One region of the Limnohabitans sp. TEGF002 genome, then DNA from elsewhere that is predicted to be linked to it. Evidence: predicted binding sites of a transcription regulator. Region 1 holds the regulator's gene; each other region holds the start of a gene.
What was found. Region 1 encodes sigma-54, which starts transcription at its own class of promoters, with help from an activator protein. Its sites were predicted from a motif close to TGGCANGNAANCTGCTTT; they were not measured.
Positions count from the first base shown of each region.

Region 2: ureA (urease subunit gamma) is a predicted target of sigma-54. The motif match lies at 3,602-3,619, and genes of this name have one in related genera.
Region 3: glnA (type I glutamate--ammonia ligase) is a predicted target of sigma-54. The motif match lies at 4,564-4,581, and genes of this name have one in related genera.

Region 1 covers NZ_AP029224.1:3,027,583-3,034,220, forward strand. Annotated here, with positions in the region: gene argS (arginine--tRNA ligase) at 1-879, shown strand, start outside; gene ACZ5SR_RS15185 (SPOR domain-containing protein) at 891-1,541, shown strand; gene ACZ5SR_RS15190 (thiol:disulfide interchange protein DsbA/DsbL) at 1,570-2,244, shown strand; gene lptA (lipopolysaccharide transport periplasmic protein LptA) at 2,399-3,028, shown strand; gene lptB (LPS export ABC transporter ATP-binding protein) at 3,025-3,783, shown strand; gene ACZ5SR_RS15205 (RNA polymerase factor sigma-54) at 3,821-5,362, shown strand; gene ACZ5SR_RS15210 (THUMP domain-containing class I SAM-dependent RNA methyltransferase) at 5,373-6,638, shown strand, end outside.
Region 2 covers NZ_AP029224.1:2,631,954-2,638,591, forward strand. Annotated here, with positions in the region: gene urtC (urea ABC transporter permease subunit UrtC) at 1-495, opposite strand, end outside; gene urtB (urea ABC transporter permease subunit UrtB) at 510-2,093, opposite strand; gene urtA (urea ABC transporter substrate-binding protein) at 2,208-3,485, opposite strand; gene ureA (urease subunit gamma) at 3,702-4,004, shown strand; gene ACZ5SR_RS13105 (hypothetical protein) at 4,023-4,187, shown strand; gene ACZ5SR_RS13110 (urease subunit beta) at 4,195-4,524, shown strand; gene ureC (urease subunit alpha) at 4,526-6,244, shown strand; gene ureE (urease accessory protein UreE) at 6,260-6,638, shown strand, end outside.
Region 3 covers NZ_AP029224.1:2,380,559-2,387,196, reverse strand. Annotated here, with positions in the region: gene ACZ5SR_RS11855 (YVTN family beta-propeller repeat protein) at 1-730, shown strand, start outside; gene ACZ5SR_RS11850 (polysaccharide deacetylase family protein) at 714-1,547, shown strand; gene ACZ5SR_RS11845 (sterol desaturase family protein) at 1,552-2,514, shown strand; gene ACZ5SR_RS11840 (EI24 domain-containing protein) at 2,575-3,498, shown strand; gene ACZ5SR_RS11835 (competence/damage-inducible protein A) at 3,527-4,342, shown strand; gene glnA (type I glutamate--ammonia ligase) at 4,627-6,042, shown strand; gene ACZ5SR_RS11825 (hypothetical protein) at 6,049-6,633, shown strand; gene glnL (nitrogen regulation protein NR(II)) at 6,630-6,638, shown strand, end outside.

The sequences.
Region 1 (6,638 bases):
AGCGGCAAGGTCGATGCGGCGGTGCAAAAGCTCAAGGACGCGGGCAAGACCTACGAGCAAGACGGCGCGCTGTGGCTGAAATCCACCGACTACGGTGACGACAAAGACCGCGTCATGCGCAAGGGCGACGGCACCTACACCTACTTTGTGCCCGATGTGGCCTACCACATCGCCAAGTGGGAACGCGGCTTTTCACGCGTCGTGAACATTCAGGGCACCGACCACCACGGCACCATCGCCCGCGTGCGCGCAGGCCTGCAGGCCGCAGGCGTGGGCATCCCCGAGGGCTACCCCGACTACGTGCTGCACACCATGGTGCGCGTGATGCGCGGCGGCGAAGAAGTCAAGATCTCCAAACGCGCAGGCAGCTACGTCACGCTGCGCGATCTGATCGAGTGGACCAGCAAGGATGCGGTGCGTTTCTTTTTGCTCAGCCGCAAGCCCGACACCGAATACATCTTCGACATCGACTTGGCGCTGGCGCAAAACAACGACAACCCGGTGTACTACGTGCAATACGCCCATGCCCGCATTTGCTCGGTGCTGGCGGCTTGGAAAGAAAAAGACGGCGGCGACATCGCCAGCCTGACCCACGCCGACCTCTCGCCGCTGCAAAGCCCACAGGCCCATGCGCTGATGTTGGCCCTGGCCAAATACCCCGAGATGCTGACCTCGGCCGCCACCGACTTTGCGCCACACGACGTGACGTTTTATTTGCGCGACCTGGCCTCGCAGTACCACAGCTACTACGATGCCGAGCGCATTTTGGTGGACGACGAAGCGGTCAAGAAAGCGCGCTTGGCCCTGGTGGCTGCCACCGCACAAGTGCTGCGCAACGGCCTCAAAGTGCTGGGTGTGTCGGCACCGCAAAAAATGTAAAGGGACGGATCATGCAACTCCACAGCCAACGCGGCGGTACTTTTCTGGGCTTCATCATCGGTTTGGTGTTGGGCCTGGGCGTGGCCTTGGCCGTGGCCATTTATGTGACCAAGGTGCCCACACCTTTCTCCAACAAGAACCAGCCCCGCACCAACGACCAGGACGTGCAGGAAACTGAAAAGAACAAGGACTGGAACCCGAACAGCGTGTTCCAACCCAAGCCACCTGCTGAAGCACCTGCCGCACCCGCAGCCCCCACGCCTGACGCAGGTGCCGATAAAACGGCCCCTGGCACTGTGGGCAAAAGCGCCCCAGATGCAGCCAAAGCCGAACCACGCCCGGCCGTCACTGCCGATCCGTTGGGTGATTTGGCCAAGTCCAAATCAGGGCTGAGCACCCCCGCTGCGCCAGCCAATGCCGCCGACCCCTTTGACTACGTGATCCAGGTAGGTGCCTACCGAACCAGCAACGATGCCGACGCCCAAAAAGCCAAGTTGGCCTTAATGGGTCTGGACGCCAAGGTTTCTGAACGCGAGCAAGCAGGACGCACGGTGTATCGCGTACGCTTAGGACCTTTCCCAGACAAAGCCGCCGCAGATCGCATCCGCACGCGCCTGGAAGGCAGCGGCATCGACAACACCTTGGTGCGAGTTCAACGCTGAACCCGCCCCCCTCTTTTGGAGCATGACCATGAAACGCCGCCTCTTCTCTTCTGCCTTGCTGACTGCCAGCGCATGGCTGAGCGCCCCTGTGGCCTGGGCTCAGGCCGCCCTGTTCAAGTCCGGCAAGGACTTTTTGACGCTGGAGCGCCCCATCGCCACCGAAGCCGGTGCAGGCAAGATCGAGGTCATCGAGTTCTTCTGGTACAGCTGCCCGCACTGCAATGCTTTTGAGCCCAGCTTTGCCCAATGGGCCAAAACTGCCCCGAAAGACGTTGTGGTGCGCCGAATGCCCGTGTCTTTCCGTGACGACTTTGCCCCCCAGCAGCGCCTGTATTTCACGATTGAGACCATGAACTTGATGGAAACGCTGCACCCCAAGGTGTTTGCCGCGATCCATGTCGAGAAGTTGATGCTCAACACCGACGCCAGCGTTTTGGCCTGGGCAGAAAAGCAGGGCGTGGACAAAGTCAAGTTCAACGAGGTTTACAAATCTTTTGGCGTGGCCTCGAAGCTCAAGCGGGCGGTGCAACTTCAAAACGATTTCAAGGTCGAAGGCGTACCCTCCTTGGGTGTGGCTGGGCGTTACTACATCGATGGCACCTTGGCAGGCAGCATGGACCGCGCCCTCAAAGTCGCGGAATCCCTGGTCGCCCAGTCACGCAACAACCCAGGCAAAACGGCTCCAGCCAAAAAACAAAGCTGAGGCCACAGGCCCACAACGGGGTCCTGCCGTAGAACCAGCCCGCCAGACCCCGGTCTGAGCGGGTTTTTTTATGCCACAAGCCCTCGCCCGACGCCGATACGCCCTGGCTTACGCCTACAATCAAAATCCGTTCTCAGCAAGATTCATGCCCCAAATGAAAACCCTCCGCATCATCGGCCTCCTCGCCTCAGGGTTGAGCTTGTTCAGCATGCCTGCTTGGGCAGAGAAAGCCGACAGGGACAAACCCATGCTCATCGAGGCCGACGCCATGCGCCACGATGAGAGCAAATTGCTCACCATCTTCACGGGCCAAGTGGTGGCCTTCAAAGGCACGATGGTGCTGCGCGGCGCACGCATGGAAGTGCAACAAGACAAAGAAGGCCAACAAATCGCACACGTCTGGGCTGCCCCCAATGAGCGGGTGTTCTTCCGCCAAAAGCGTGAAGGGGTGGACGAATTCACCGAAGGTGAAGGCGAAATGGCCATCTACGACAGCCAAGCCGATGTGGTCACCTTGATCCAGCGGGCCGAGGTGCGAATTTTGCGTGGCACGGTGCTGGCCGATCAGATCAACGGCCAGAAGATCGTGTTCAACAACACCACCGAAGTGATGACCGTGGACCGCCCCGCCGCTGGCGGCAAAGCCACCGACCCACGCGACCAACGTGTGCGCGCAGTGCTCACGCCCAGAAAAACCAACCCAGCCGCCACGCCAGTTGCACCGTCAACACCCATCCCAGCACTGCGGGTCAGCCCTGGCACCCGTGAGGGCACCAAGCCATGAGCGAGCCTGTGGTCACCAGTCGGCTGGAAGCCCACCACCTGCAAAAAGCCTATGGCAGCCGCAAAGTGGTGCATGACGTGTCGGTGCAAGTGGACAAAGGCGAAGTCGTTGGTCTGCTCGGCCCCAACGGCGCAGGCAAAACCACCTCGTTTTACATGATCGTGGGCCTGGTGCGGGCCGATGGCGGGCAGATCCTGATCGACGGCGAAGACGTCACACGCATGCCCATCCACAAGCGCTCGCGCATGGGCTTGTCATACCTGCCACAAGAAGCCTCCATCTTTCGCAAGCTGACGGTGGCCGAGAACGTGCGCGCCATTTTGGAGCTGCAAACCAACGACCAGGGCCAAGGCTTGTCGTCTGCCGACATCGAAAAACACCTGACCGAATTGCTGGGCGATTTGCGTGTCGACCACCTGCGGGACTCGCCTGCGGTGGCGCTGTCGGGTGGTGAACGCCGCCGCGTGGAGATTGCCCGCGCCTTGGCCACCAACCCGCGCTTCATTTTGTTGGACGAACCCTTTGCCGGTATCGACCCGATTGCCGTGATCGAGATTCAGCGCATCATTGCCTTCCTCAAACAGCGTGGCATTGGCGTGCTCATCACCGACCACAACGTGCGCGAAACCCTGGGCATTTGCGACCACGCCTACATCATCAGCGAAGGTCGCGTGCTGGCTGAGGGCACGCCCGACGAGATCGTGACCAACGCCGATGTGCGCCGGGTGTACCTGGGCGAACACTTCAGGATGTGATGAACACCCCACGCGTCCACAACCAGAGCGCACAGCCATGAAACCCGGCCTGTCGCTTCGCATGTCCCAGCACCTGGCGCTCACGCCCCAGTTGCAACAATCGATCCGCCTGCTGCAGCTGTCTACGCTGGAGCTGTCGCAAGAGGTCGACCAAATGCTGGACGACAACCCGTTTCTGGAGCGCGCCGAAGAAGAAGCCACGGCCGAAGCCTTTGGCCTGGACCAGGCCGACACCCACGTCAGCTTGGGAGACCGGGTGAGTGAAAGCGCCAGCACAGCCAGCAGCAGCGACGACAGCGCCAGCGAAACCCGCGACGAAGCCGTGACCGATGTGGCCGAGAGCTGGGACGGCGACGGCAGCGTGGACATGCGCCCCGACGACAGCGAGTGGGGTGGCGACGCCACACCACGACAAAACAACGGCGAGGAAACCGCCGACGCGATTGACCTGGCCCGCAGCAGCGGGTCCCTGACCGACTTTTTGCACCGCCAGGCCTTGTCGCTGCGCCTGTCCGAAGTGGACCGCGCCGCACTGCGCTTTCTGATCGAGTCGCTCAACGACGACGGCTACCTGACCGACACCCTGCCCGAGTTGGCGGCCAGCTTGGCGGGCAGCGACGACTACGAACAGATCGACGAGCTGGTGCACCGTTTCACCGTGGCACTGGGCTTGCTGCAGTCGCTCGAACCCGTGGGCGTGGGCGCGCGCGACTTGGCCGAATGCCTGCGCATCCAAGTCAAGGCCTGGCTCAAAGACGACCCTCAAGATGAAGTGGCCCAAGCAGCGCTGGCCGTTTGCGCGCAGCCACTGGAAATGTTGGCCAAGCGCGATTACAAGCGTTTGGCGGCGGCCTGCGGCCTGAGCGAAGCCGTGGTCAAAAGCGCGATCCCCTTCATCGCCCGGCTCGAGCCCAAACCCGGTCGCCCCTTTGTGCAGGCCGAGCAAAACATCATCATTCCCGATGTGTTGGTGGTCAACACCAGCAAGACGGCCACGCCCAAATTCCGCATCCAGCTCAACCCCGATGTCATGCCCAAGCTGCGCGTACACGACATCTATGCCAACGCTTTGCGCGGCGGCAAGGGCGACAACCATGCGGGTCTTCAGCAGCGCCTGCAAGAAGCACGCTGGTTCATCAAGAACATCCAACAGCGCTTTGACACCATCTTGCGCGTGTCCACCGCCATTGTGGAGCGGCAAAAGAACTTCTTGACGCACGGCGAGCTGGCCATGCGCCCGCTGGTGCTGCGCGAGATCGCCGACGAGCTGGGCATGCACGAGTCCACCATCAGCCGTGTGACCACGGCCAAGTACATGTCCACGCCGCAAGGCACGTTTGAGCTGAAGTATTTCTTTGGCTCGGGCCTGGGCACCGACAGCGGCAGCGCGGCATCCAGCACCGCCGTGCGGGCGCTCATCAAGCAGTTTGTCGCGGCCGAAAAACCCGCCAAGCCCCTGTCAGACAACCAGATTTCCGAGATGCTGAAAGAACAAGGCATCGACTGCGCACGTCGCACGGTGGCCAAGTACCGTGAAGCCCTGAAGATCGCGCCTGCGAACCTGCGCAAAACCCTTTGAGAGTATTTGAGTGAATTCATTGAACCTGTTCATGCCTTGCGCCGCGGGCGTTGAAGGCTTTTTGGCCGACGAGGTGCACGCCATCACCGGCCTGACGGGCCACGACCTGCTGACCGGACGCGGTGGTGTGATGGCCCGCGCCTCCTGGCGCGATGCCATGCGCATCAACCTGCACAGCCGCCTGACGCAGCGTGTGCTGGTGCAACTGTCGGTCACCGACTACCGCAACGAAAACGACCTCTACAACGCGGCCAGCGACGTGGCTTGGGAAATCTGGTTCACCCCCAAGCAAACTTTCAAGATCGACATCACGGCGCAGCACAGCCCGCTGACCAGCCTGAACTTTGCGGCCCTCAAGATCAAAGACGCGGTGGCCGACCGCTTTCGCGCCAAACGCGGTGAGCGCCCCAGCGTCGACACCAGCTGGCCCGACGTGCGCATCTACGCACACCTGACGCCCGAAACGGCCACGCTCTACATCGACACCTCGGGCGAACCTTTGTTCAAGCGCGGCTGGCGTACCGACAAAGGCGACGCGCCTTTGAAGGAAACATTGGCTGCCGCCATGATCGCGGCCAGTGGCTGGGACGCCACAGTCCCCCTGTACGACCCCTGCTGCGGCAGCGGCACCATCCCGATCGAAGCGGCGCAAATCGCTTGTGGCATCGCCCCCGGTTTGCAGCGGCGGTTTGGCTTTGAGAAATTGCTGCCCTTCCAAAACCACGTCTGGCAAGGCCTGATCGAAGAAGCACGCGATAACGAACACGAACCCACCGCGCCAGTCTTCGGCAGCGATGTGGCCTTCCGCATGGTCGACTTTGCCGAGCGCAACGCCGAACGCGCAGGTGTGTCGGGCGTGATCGAGTTCCGGGGCGGTGACGCGCTTCAACGCATGCCGCCCAGCGAAACACCCGGCGTGATGCTGCTCAACCCGCCTTATGGCGAGCGCATTGCGGCGGCGGGTGTGGCGGGGCGTGGGCGTGACAGTTTCCAACCGGGAGCTCTGGCCAACGCGCGCGCGTCTGAACAAAGCCACCACCGCGAAACCGCACAGACCGATGACGGCGGCGACTTCTTTGCCCAACTGGCCAGCCACTGGAAGAAAAACTACAGCGGCTGGAGCGCCTGGATGCTCACGCCCGACCTGAAGCTGCCCAGCAAGATGCGCCTCAAAGAATCGCGCCGCGTGCCCATGTGGAACGGCCCCATTGAATGCCGCTTGTTCCGCTTTGACATGATCAAAGGCAGCTTGAAACGCAATGCAGCCCCCAACGCC
Region 2 (6,638 bases), 400 kb from region 1:
AAAATACACGCCCTTGATGCGCGAGCGAAAGGCAAAGTAGCCAAACACAAAAGCGATCACACCGGGCACCAACACCACCAACACCAACGTGGCCCCAAAGCTGTCCGACAGCATCCAGTGCCAGGGCAGCTCTTTCCAATCCAGAAACACCATGAAGTCGGGCAAGTCGCTTTTGTAGTTGCCGTCCTGGCCGATCTGGCGCATGAGGTACATGCCCATGACATAGCCGCCCAAAGCGAAGAACAAACCATGGCCCAGCGACAAGATGCCGGTGTAGCCCCAGATCAAGTCCATGGCCAGCGCGCAGATGGCGTAGCACATGATCTTGCCAATCAAAGCGATGGCGTAGTCGCTCAAATGGAAGACGCTGCTCTCGGTTACCCACAAGTTGAACACCGGAGCCAACACGCCGACCACGATCAGCGCCAGCAAAAACGCCGACCAGGCTTGGCGGCCCATCAAAGGAGCGGGGGTGGGGAGTTCCAAATTTTTCATGTTCATGGTCCTCTTCACGCTTCAGCGCTGCGCCCCTTCATCGCGAAGATGCCTTGCGGCCGCTTCTGGATGAAGATGATGATGAACACCAGCACGGCAATCTTGGCGAGCACCGCGCCCGTCAAGCCTTCCAGCAACTTGTTGACCAGACCCAGACCCAGAGCGGCATACACCGTGCCTGCCAGCTGGCCCACACCGCCCAGCACCACCACCATGAACGCGTCCACGATGTAGCTTTGGCCCAGGTCAGGCCCCACATTGCCCACCTGACTGAGCGCACAGCCCGCCAGACCTGCAATGCCCGAACCCAATGCAAAGGCATAGGTGTCGATGCGCGCTGTGTTCACGCCCATGCACGAGGCCATAGGGCGGTTTTGCGTGACACCGCGCACGAACAAACCCAGCCGGGTTTTGCCAATCAAAAGCGCCACCCCGACCAACACGGCCAGTGCAAACACGATGATCAGCACCCGGTTCCAGGGCAGCTGCAAATTGGGCAGCAACTGCAGCGAGCCGCTCATCCAAGAGGGGTTTTCAACGCCCACGTTTTGCGCGCCAAACAGGCTGCGTACGCCTTGCATCAGCACCAAGCTGATGCCCCAGGTGGCCAGCAGGGTTTCGAGCGGGCGGCCATACAAATGCTGCAAAACGGCACGCTCCATCACCGCACCCACCAAGGCCGCTGTGAGGAAGGCCACCGGCATCGCTACAAAAAGGTAAGCGTCAAACGCACCCGGCAAATGCTCGCGAAACAGCGCCTGCACCACATAGGTGGCATAGGCACCAATCATCATCAACTCGCCATGCGCCATGTTGATGACGCCCATCAGGCCATAGGTGATGGCCAGGCCCAGCGCCACCAGCAGCAATATGGAGCCTAGGCTGAGCCCGGTGAACATGGCCCCCAAGCGCTCGCCCCAGCGCAGGCTGCCCTGCACTTGGGTCAAAGCGGACTGGATTTGTTTTTGGACCGCAGGGTCTTGCTCTTGGCTCAGTTGCTGGTTCAAAAGCAGCAGCGTCTCAGGTTGCTGGCTGTCCGCCAACTCGCGGGCGGCCAGCGATCGATCGTTTGCATCCTCACTGCTCAGCCGTGCCGCTGCGCGGGCTTGGCGCACCAAGCTTTGCACTGTGGGGTCTTTTTCAGCCGCCAAAGCCTTGTCGAGCAAGGGGGCGCGGCTGGCATCGGGTTCTTTGAGCAGCGACAAAGCAGCTTGCCTGCGCAGCTTCACATCGGGGCTGAACAACTTCAAAGCCGCCAGGGCCGTGTCGATTTCGCCCCGCAGGCGGTTGTTCAGCATCACATCTTCGGCGTCTGGCGGCACAGCAACCGCTTGTCCGGACACGGGATCCAGGCCTTGCCCATCGCGCACCACGACCACCTGATCGCCCACCATTTTGACCACGTCATCGGCCAGTGCTTGCAGATAGGCGGCGGTTTTTTCACTGCCTTGAGCCACCGCTTTGGAGATGGCCTCTACGCGGGCATCGCTCTCGCCCACGGCCATCCTTCTGGCTTCGTCCATCGTCAGGGCTTGCGCGGCCGACAGGCCCCACATGGCGCTGGCCATCCACGCCGCTTTCAACATCCATCGTTTCATCTTGCTCACTTTCGGGTCTGGCCACCGACCATGTCGGGGCTCAAGCCGCCGACCTGCCTGATGACCAGGCAGGTCGGCGCTTCAGCTGCGACAAGCATTCACACTTTCAAACCATCACTTCTTGACTGGCTCGTCAGGCTTGACGTCGTTGCCAGGGATGTAGGGGCTCCAAGGCTTGGCCTTGACGGGGCCGGGTGTTTTCCAGACCACGTTGAACTGGCCGTCGGCCTTGATCTCGCCAATGAACACCGACTTGTGCAGGTGGTGGTTTTTCTCATCCATCTTGCTGGTGATGCCGCTCGGTGCCTTGAAAGTCTGGCCCGCCATGGCTGCAATCACTTTGTCGGTGTCGGTGGTCTTGGCTTTTTCAACCGCTTGCTTCCACATGTTGATGCCGATGTAAGTCGCTTCCATCGGGTCGTTGGTCAGAGGCTTGTCTTTGTGACCAGCGATGTTCTTGGCCTTGGCATAGGCCGCCCACTTTTTGGTGAACTCGTCGTTGGCGGGGTTCTTGATGGACATGAAGTAGTTCCATGCGGCCAGGTGACCGACCAAAGGCTTGGTGTCGACGCCGCGCAGTTCTTCTTCACCCACCGAGAAAGCCACCACAGGCACGTCTTTGGCCTTCAAACCCGCATTGCCCAGTTCTTTGTAGAAAGGCACGTTGGAGTCACCGTTGATGGTGGACACCACAGCGGTCTTGCCACCGGCAGAAAATTTCTTCACATCGGCCACGATGGTTTGGTAATCGCTGTGACCAAACGGGGTGTACTTTTCGTCGATGTCTTTGTCAGCCACGCCTTTGCTTTTCAGGTAAGCGCGCAGAATTTTGTTGGTGGTACGGGGATACACGTAGTCGGTGCCCAGCAAGACCCAACGCTTGGCGCTGCCGCCTTCTTTGCTCATCAGGTAATCCACAGCAGGGATGGCCTGCTGGTTGGGTGCAGCGCCGGTGTAGAACACATTTTTGGACAGCTCTTCACCTTCGTATTGCACGGGGTAGAACAGCAGGCCGTTCATTTCTTCGACGACGGGCAACACCGATTTGCGCGACACCGAAGTCCAGCAACCGAAGATCACCGAGACTTTGTCTTGGCCGAGCAGCTGCTTGGTTTTTTCTGCGAACAAAGGCCAGTTGGAGGCCGGGTCCACGATCACGGGCTCGAGCTTTTTGCCGAGCACGCCGCCCTTGGCGTTGATTTCGTCGATGGCCATGAGCACGGTGTCTTTGAGCACCGTCTCGGAAATCGCCATGGTGCCGGACAAGCTGTGCAGCACGCCCACTTTGATGGTGTTGCCCGCTTGCGCTTGGGCTTGGGTTGCAAAGCTCAGGCTGCCAGCCACGAGGGCGGCTGCGGTCGCAAGGGCTTTGAGGTTGCCACGGCGGTTCATCATGAGATCACTCCAATCAGGAAGGTAGGTTGTTCAAACACGCGCAGATTTGCTGCGCTGCAACACCATCAGCAATCACCGTGCCAGCTCAAAACCATGTCGGATGCACCAAGTGTTGGCATGGGTTTTCCATAGAAAAGCGAGACCCCCTATAAAGGCACGCTCTTTGCTTGTGTTGTGGCATCTGATGCACCAAACCACTCACCACGCACCAATATGGAACTCACCCCCCGCGAAAAAGACAAGCTGCTGATCTTCACAGCAGGCCTTTTGGCCGAACGCCGCAAAGCCCGTGGTCTCAAGCTCAACTACCCCGAAGCCATCGCGCTGATCAGCGCTGCGGTCATGGAAGGCGCACGGGATGGGAAGACCGTGGCGCAACTGATGAGCGAAGGGCGCACCGTCTTGACGCGTGCCGACGTGATGGACGGGATCGCCGAAATGATCCCGGACATCCAGGTCGAAGCCACATTCCCCGATGGCACCAAATTGGTGACCGTGCACCAACCCATCGTCTGACCCAGACAGGAGAAACTCATGAAAAAAATCAGTTTGATGCTCGTCTCTGCCATCGGTACTGCAGCCCTCGCGCACGATGGCCACGGCTTGGGTGGCAGCACCCATTGGCACGCGAGCGATGCGCTCGGTTTTGTGATCGCTGCCGCCTTGGTGGCCGTCGCTGTGTACTTTGGCAAAAAGTGAGCTGCCCATGATCCCCGGTGAATTTTTGATCGACCCCGGCCAACATGCCTTGAACGTGGGCCGCCGCACCTGCACGCTGGTGGTGCAAAACGCCAGCGACCGCCCCATTCAAGTGGGCTCGCATTACCACTTTGCCGAGACCAACGCGGGCTTGCGCTTTGACCGCGCTGCCGCACAAGGCATGCGCCTGAACATCGCTTCGGGCATGGCCGTGCGCTTTGAGCCGGGCCAACAACGCACGGTGGAGTTGGTGGACTATGCGGGCGACCGTGTGGTGTACGGCTTTCGGGGTCTGACCCACGGCGCACTCGACGCGCGCACAACACAAGGCAACTGACATGGCCCACATCGACAAACGCGCTTATGCCGAAACCTTTGGCCCCACCGTGGGCGACCGCGTGCGCTTGGCCGACACGGCCTTGGTCATTGAGGTGGAAAAAGATTTCACGCTGCAGGCGGGCAGCTATGGTGAAGAGGTCAAATTCGGTGGTGGCAAAACCATCCGCGATGGCATGGCACAGTCACAACGCACCAACGCCGAGGGTGCGATGGATTGCGTGCTCACCAACGCCCTCATCATCGACCACTGGGGCATCGTCAAAGCCGACATCGGTTTGCGCGGCAACCGCATCGCAGCCATCGGTAAAGCGGGCAACCCGGACACACAGCCTGGGGTGGACATCGTCATTGGCCCCGGCACCGAGATCATCAGCTGCGAAGGCCTGATCGTGACCGCGGGCGGCATCGACTGCCACATCCACTTCATCTGCCCCCAGCAAATTGACGAGGCCCTGACCAGTGGCGTGACCACCATGATGGGTGGCGGCACGGGCCCCGCCACCGGCACCTTTGCCACCACCTGCACACCCGGCCCCTTCAACATCGAGCGCATGCTGCAAGCGGCCGACGCCTTTCCGATGAACCTGGGCTTTTTTGGCAAGGGCAACGCCAGCTTGCCTGCCGCCTTGCACGAGCAAATCAACGCGGGCGTGATCGGGCTGAAGCTGCATGAAGACTGGGGCAGCACCCCATCGGCCATCAGCAATTGTCTGGACGTGGCCGACGAAGCGGACATCCAGGTGGCCCTGCATTCGGACACGCTCAATGAGTCGGGCTATGTGGAAAACACCATCGAAGCCACCAAAGGACGCGGCCTGTGCGCCTTTCACACCGAGGGCGCGGGGGGCGGACATGCGCCCGACATCCTGAAGGTGGTGGGCCAGGCGAACTTTTTGCCCAGCTCGACCAACCCGACCATGCCCTTCACCCACAACACGCTCGATGAGCATGTGGACATGCTGATGGTCTGCCACCACTTGGATGCCAGCATCGCTGAAGACCTGGCCTTTGCAGAAAGCCGCATCCGCAAGGAAACCATTGCGGCCGAGGACATCCTGCACGACCTGGGCGCCATCAGCATGATGAGCAGCGACAGCCAAGCCATGGGCCGGGTGGGCGAGGTCATCATCCGCACTTGGCAGACGGCGCACAAAATGAAGCAGCAGCGCGGCAGCCTGCCCGGCGACACCGACCGCCACGACAACGCCCGCGTCAAGCGCTACATCGCCAAATACACCATCAACCCCGCGATTTCGCACGGCATCAGCCACGATGTGGGCAGCATCGAAGTGGGCAAGTGGGCCGACCTGGTCATCTGGAAACCCGCCTTTTTTGGCGTCAAGCCATCGCTGGTGCTCAAGGGCGGCTTCATCGCGCTGGCGGCCATGGGCGACCCCAATGCGTCCATCCCCACGCCGCAGCCGGTGCACTACCGCCCCATGTTCGGCAGCTTTGGCGGCGCGCTCACGCGCAGTGCGCTGACCTTCGTTTCCAACGCAGGATTGAAAGCGGGCATTGGTGAGCGTTTCGGCTTGCAAAAACCTTTGTCCGTGGCGCACAACATCCGGGGCGTGCGCAAGCAACACATGGTCCACAATGCCTACCTGCCCCACATGGAGGTGGACCCCCAAACCTATGCGGTGCGTGCCGACGGGCAGTTGCTGGTGTGCGAACCCGCCACCAGCCTGCCCATGACCCAACGCTACTTTTTGTTCTAAAGGCCCATGTCCGCTCTGCTCATATGCTCCAAACTCATGCCACAAGGCCGTGGCCTGGCCCGCGTGCTGATCCAACGCGCCACCAGCATCACCCTTGACTGGGACACCCGCCAAAAAAGCCGCTTTGACGCCACCGACAGCCAAGGCAGATTGCTGGGCGTGTTTTTGCCCCGTGGCGCCGTGGTGCGCGGCGGCGATGTGCTGGTGGCCGAAGACGGCTCGCTGGTGCGGGTGCAAGCCGCGCCGCAAGACGTGCTGCGCATCACCGCTTGCACAGAGCACGGCTCGCCCTTTGACCTGACCCGCGCCGCCTACCACCTGGGCAACCGCCATGTACCGATCGAACTGCAACCCGACCACTTGAAGATCGAGCCCGACCATGTGCTGGCCGACA
Region 3 (6,638 bases), 650 kb from region 1:
CCCTCGCACCGCCGAGGTTCAGCGCACTGTAACCGGCATTCTGGACCCGTATCACCTCCGGTTCTCCCCAGACATGAAATGGTTGGTGATCGCCGCCAACCGCCTAGATCACGTGGATATCTACCGCTGGGATGGGCAAAACCCGACCTTGGCCAAGCGCATCTCAACCGGTAAGACGCCCAGCCACCTGTGGATCGACAGCCAGAGCAAGACCGCTTGGGTTTCGATGCAGGACAGCGACGAGATCGTGGCGATTGACTTGGGAAAGCAAACCCTCAAATCTCGCACGCCGGTTGGCCCCATGCCAGCGGATGTTTTCGGCACGCCGGATGACAAATTCTTGCTGGTCGGATTGACCGGTGGAGACGGGGTCGAGGTGTACGACATCGCCAACGGCCAAGCCAAACTCGTCAAAAAAATCACCACCGGTAAGGGGGCGCATGCGTTTCGGGCACTGGGCGACAAACGCCATGTGCTGGTCAGCAACCGCGTGACCAACACCATCAGTCAGATCGACTACACCCAGATGACCGTAGTGGCTGACTTTCCAGGCCCCGCGGGTCCAGACTGCATGGACATCACGGCCGATGGCAAAACCATTCTGGTGGCCTCGCGCTGGGCCAGGAAACTGACGGTGATCGACATCGCCACGCGCAAAGTGGTGCGGCAGGTACGGGTTGGTAAATCACCCCACGGGGTGTGGACACTGGACCATGCGCCACGCTTTTGAGTGGTGCCGTAAGTTCCTGGCCTGCGCCTTTGGGGTGTGCAGTTTTACCGTTGTCGCGGCCACATGTGACAAGCCCGTTTATTTGACCTTTGACACCGGCCATATGGGCGTGGCCCCATTGATCGCTGAAGTCTTGCAGCGACAACAGGTGCCAGTCACTTTTTTTGCGGCGCATGAAAAAACCCGAGAGGGCGATGGCACTTTGGGCCAGCATTGGGCCCCTTGGTGGCGGGCACGGGCCGCAGAGGGCCACGCCTTCGCCTCGCACACTTGGGACCACGCTTATTGGCGCGCCGACCTGCAAGAGGGCAACGCCTGGCAATTCCGAATCCGCCCCAGCGCAGGCGAGCGGGCAGGCCAAACCTTCACCTGGACCGCTGCACAGTATTGCGACAACTTGCGCCAAGCTGCCCAGCGTTTGCAGACCTTGACCGGACAAGCACCCCTGCCCCTGTTCAGGGCGCCGGGCGGTAAAACCTCTGCCCGCTTGATCGACGCCGCTCGGCAATGCGGCTTTGCCCATGTGGGCTGGTCCGATGCTGGTTTTTTGGGCGATGAGCTGTCCAGCACAACCCACCCCAACGCCCAATTGCTTGCAAAGGCGCTGAAAAACATCCGCGCTGGCGACATCCTGATGGCGCATTTGGGCATCTGGTCGCGCCAAGATCCGTGGGCCCCGGCCGTGCTGGAGCCACTGATCATGGGCCTGAAGGCGCGGGGCCTGTGTTTCGCCACTTTGCGTGAGCACCCGGCTTACCGGGACTGGGTGCGACAGCGCCCCTTGACCCTGTCGGTTTTGTCCGATTCACAACAATAAAGCCATGGACTTTTTGATCGACCTGTTTGACCGCTGTCAGCAGACGCTTTTCGAGGCGGTCGTGCAGCCCATCGCCTTTGCTTTGGGACAGGGCCATCTGCTGGACAAGGCTTATGAAGGCACAGGCTGGGTGGTGGTGGGCCTTTTGCAATTGCTCGTGATGGGGGTCGTGATCGGCCCCATGCAGCGGCGCTGGCCTGCGGAGCCGATGCGCGACCGACAGGCAGTGTGGGTCGATGTGGTGTACACCCTGATCCACCGCTTGGGCTTGTTCAAGCTGGGCATGTTTTTCACGCTCGACTACGCTTTTGAGCAAGGCCTGGGTGTGCTGCGGGTCTGGGGCTTGCCCACGTTGCACTTGGATGGTTTGTGGCCTGGGGTGACCGATCTGGCCCTGGTCAGTTTCGTGCTCTATTTGGTCGTCTTTGATTTTGTCCACTACTGGATTCACCGGGCTCAACACCAATCCAACACCTGGTGGGCCTTGCATGCCTTGCACCATTCACAGCGGCAGATGACCATGTGGAGTGACAACCGCAACCATTTGCTGGACGACATGCTCACCAGCCTGATCTTGTCGGCCGTGGCCGTGCTGATTGGGGTGGGGCCGGGGCAGTTTGTGGCGCTGGTGGCGATCAGCCAGCTGAGCGAAAACTTCCAGCATGCCAATGTGCGCATCTGGTTTGGTCGCGTGGGTGAGCGCCTGTGGGTCAGCCCCCGTTTTCACCGCAGGCACCACAGCATTGGCATTGGCCACGAGTCCCAATCGCAGGGCCGCACCGTGCTGGGCGGCTGCAACTTCGGGGTGTTGTTGCCTTGGTGGGACATGTTGTTTGGCACCGCCGACTTTCAGCTGCGTTACGACCCGACAGGTGTGCGCGACCAGGTGGAGCAGGGCCGCGACTACGGCGCAAGCTTTTGGGCCCAACAGCGGCAGGGCTTGGGGCGGCTGCTGGGCCGCAGCTGAGTCTGCGCACCTGGCCTTGGCCTGGCGGTGTTGCCGCATTCAACTGTTAAGCTTTGATCCATGAAACTCTTGATCGATTCCTTTTGGCGCGCGGCGATGTATTGCCTGTACCCCCGGGTGATCGGCTTGTCGTTTTTACCGCTGGTGCTGATCGTGGCCCTGTCCTGGTTGTTGGGTTATCTGTATTGGGACATCGCCGTTTCCTGGGTGCGGGCTTGGCTGGACGCCTCCAGCTGGCTGACTGTCGTTTGGCGCTGGCTCGAAGGCATCGGCTTGCCTGACCTGAAAACGGTGGTCGCGCCTTTGCTCGTGATTTTCTCGGTCACCCCTTTGGTGGTGGTGGCGTCCTTGTTGGCGGTTTCGTTCTTGATGACGCCTTCGCTGACCCGTCTGGTGGCCGATCGGCGCTTCGCAGGCTTGCAGCGCAAGCAAGGTGGCAGCCTGACGCGGAGCCTGTGGTGGACTTTTTTATCCTTGCTGCTGGCGCTGGGCGCCTTGTTGCTGACCTTGCCCATGTGGCTGGTGCCGCCCTTGGCCATGGTGCTGCCCGCACTGATTTGGGGGTGGCTCACCTACCGCGTCATGGCCTTTGATGTGTTGGCCGAGTTCGCCAGCGCCGAAGAGCGCCACAGTCTTATGGCCCGCCACCGCATGAGCTTTTTGAGCATGGGCGTGGTCACGGGTCTCATGGGCGCTGCACCCAGCCTGGTGTGGGCCTCTGGTGCCGTGTTTGCCGCCGCCTTTGTGATTTTGGTGCCCGTGGCCATCTGGATTTACACCCTGGTATTTGCGTTTTCTTCGCTGTGGTTTGCCCACTTTGCGCTGGCGGCTTTGCAGGCACTGCGCCATGAACCGCATCGCGCAACCGTCGATGATGTCCAGCCCTCTGTGCCTGCTTCTCCCCATGCCATGGCCCGGCTGAGCGCAGGCCCTGAAGACAAAGCCGACAGCGTCACCGATGTCGAGCCGCGCTCCAGCCATTGAACCCCATTCCTTTTCCTTCTTGACCACCATGACCCCCACCTTTGGCCTGATCATCATTGGCGACGAAATCATGTCCGGCAAACGCCAGGACAAGCACATGCCCAAAGTCATCGAATTGATGAACGAGCGCGGCCTGAATCTGGGCTGGGCCGAGTACGTGGGCGATTCGCCCGAGCGCATCACCGCCACGTTGAAGCGCGCTTTCGCCTCGGCCGACGTGGTGTTCAGCTGCGGCGGCATTGGGGCCACACCAGACGACCACACCCGCCAATGTGCGGGCAAAGCGCTGGGTGTGCCGCTGGCCTTGCACCCCGAAGCCAAGCGCTTGATTCAAGAGCGCATGCAGGACACCGCCAAAGAGCAGGGCGTGGCTTACGAGCCGGAGCGTCCGGACAACGTCCACCGCCTGAACATGGGCGTGTTCCCCGAAGGGTCGGCCATCATCTGCAACCCGTACAACAAGATTCCCGGCTTCAGCTGCACAGGCCCGGGGGGCGGCACGGTGCACTTTGTGCCTGGCTTCCCAGTCATGGCTTGGCCGATGATCGAATCGGTGCTGGACAGCCACTACAGCGCCCATTTCCGGCGCAACGCGTACATCGAAAAGTCGGTGATCGTTCTCGGTGCGATGGAAGCCACCCTGACCCCCTTGATGGAATCCATCGAAGCCGCGCACCCTGGCGTCAAGGTGTTCAGTTTGCCCAGCGTCGACCATCCGCAGTGGGGCCGACACATTGAGCTGGGCGTCAAAGGCGAACCGTCAGATGCCGAAAAGGCCTACCTGGACCTGCGACAGGGCCTGACCGCCTTTCCATTGGAATACGGCCCCGAATTGGTGCGTTGATTGAATATTCACTTTTATGGTGCAAATTGCACCATAAAAGTGCATTTGACGCCTGCTGAAGTCAGTTCGGACGCGGCGCTCTGGGCTTGAAAGGCGGTTTGTGGCCGTGTTGCAAGGCGCCCAAGCCCGTCGGTCGCTCTTTTTTATCCGGCGCAAATGCCGAATCGGTCACCCACAAGGCACAATCTAGGGTTGTTCGTGAGCGGTTTTTGGCCTCGAGTTGGCACAGAAACTGCAAGACCTGTGAGCAAGCTTTTTAACCCCTTTCCATTCAGGAGAATTTGATGGCCAAGACCGTCGCAGACGTGATGAAGATGGTGAAAGAGAACGAAGTCAAGTTCGTTGACTTCCGTTTCACCGATACCCGTGGCAAATGGCAGCACATCACTGCGCCCGTGTCGCAGTTTGACGAAAGCAAGTTCGAAGACGGTCAAGCGTTTGACGGTTCTTCCATTGCTGGCTGGAAAGGCATTGAAGCTTCGGACATGTTGTTGATCCCCGATGCCAACAGCGCCATCATCGACCCCTTCTTCGAAGAAGTCACACTGGTTCTGATCTGCGACGTGATCGAGCCCACAGACGGCAAGGCCTACGAGCGTGACCCACGTTCGATCGCCAAGCGCGCTGAGACTTACCTCAAGCAATCGGGCCTGGGCGACACCGCCTACTTCGGTCCCGAGCCAGAATTCTTCTTGTTCGACGAAGTGCGTTGGAGCACCGAGCCAAACAACACTTTCTACGCCATCGACGAAGCTGAAGCCCCATGGAACAGCGGCACCAAGATGGACGGCGGCAACAAAGGCCACCGTAACCGCGTCAAGGGTGGCTACTTCCCAGTGCCTCCAGTCGACAGCACACACGACATGCGCAGCGAAATGTCGCTGATCCTCGAATCCGTGGGCATCCCGGTCGAAGTGCACCACCACGAAGTGGCGGGCGCTGGTCAGTGCGAAATCGGCACCAAGTTCTCCACATTGGTTGAGCGCGCTGACTGGACACTGCTGCAAAAGTACGTGATCCACAACGTGGCCAACGCTTACGGCAAAACCGCTACTTTCATGCCCAAGCCTTACGCTGGCGACAACGGTTCCGGCATGCACGTTCACCAGTCCATCTGGAAAGACGGCAAGAACCTGTTTGCAGGCAATGGCTACGCTGGTTTGTCTGAATTCGCTTTGTTCTACATCGGCGGCATCATCAAGCACGCCCGTGCCCTGAACGCGATCACCAACCCCGGCACCAACAGCTACAAGCGTTTGGTTCCTCACTACGAAGCCCCGGTCAAGTTGGCCTACTCGGCCAAGAACCGCTCCGCTTCGATCCGTATCCCCAACGTCGCCAGCGACAAGGGCCGCCGCGTGGAAGCCCGCTTCCCCGATCCATTGTGCAACCCTTACCTGGGCTTCGCAGCCTTGTTGATGGCGGGCTTGGACGGTATCGAAAACAAGATCCACCCCGGCGAAGCAGCAACCAAAGACCTGTACCACCTGCCTCCAGAAGAAGACAAGTTGGTCCCCACCGTTTGCTCCAGCTTGGACCAAGCTTTGGACGCACTGAACGCCGACCGCGCTTTCTTGACCAAGGGTGGCGTGTTCACCGACTCGTGGATCGACGCTTACATCGAATTGAAGATGCAAGAAGTCAACCGCAGCCGCGTCGAAGTGTCGCCTGTCGAATACGACATGTACTACTCGCTGTAAGCGGACATGTACGGCATTGCACCTCCCCGTGCAATCACCATCAAGGACGGCCTCGGCCGTCCTTTTTTTGTGCGTTTTTTGCAGCAGCTTGCGCTGCTGTGCGTTGGCGTCTGGTGTGTGAGCGGACTGGCCCAAGAGGTCATTTACCGCTGCGGGCAGGAATACACCAATGCGCCCAAAGACCTGTCTCGGTGCGAGCGGCTGCCTGAGCAGGCCGTCACGGTCATCACCGGCTTGCGCACCCAGCCTGCGCCAGTGGCGGCGACACCTGCTGACCCGATGCCTGATGAGGCGCGCACCAAAGCGGAGCCCTCACGCACGGTAAGCGACCGCCAGAGCGAGCGGGATGTGCAGGCGCGCACCATTCTGGCCCAAGAGCTTGAGCGTGTGCAAAAACAGCACCAAGGCTTGCTGCTCACCTACAACCAAGGCGCTCCACTCAAGTCGGCGGGTGAACAGTCCTCGCCCCGCCAATACCAAGAACGCGTGGCCACGCTCAAAGCTGCCATTGACCGAGCCGAGCGCGACATCGACAGCCTGCAACGCGAGCTGGCGCGACGCCCTGTGGCCTTGAAAGCCGCCAAGCCATGAGCACA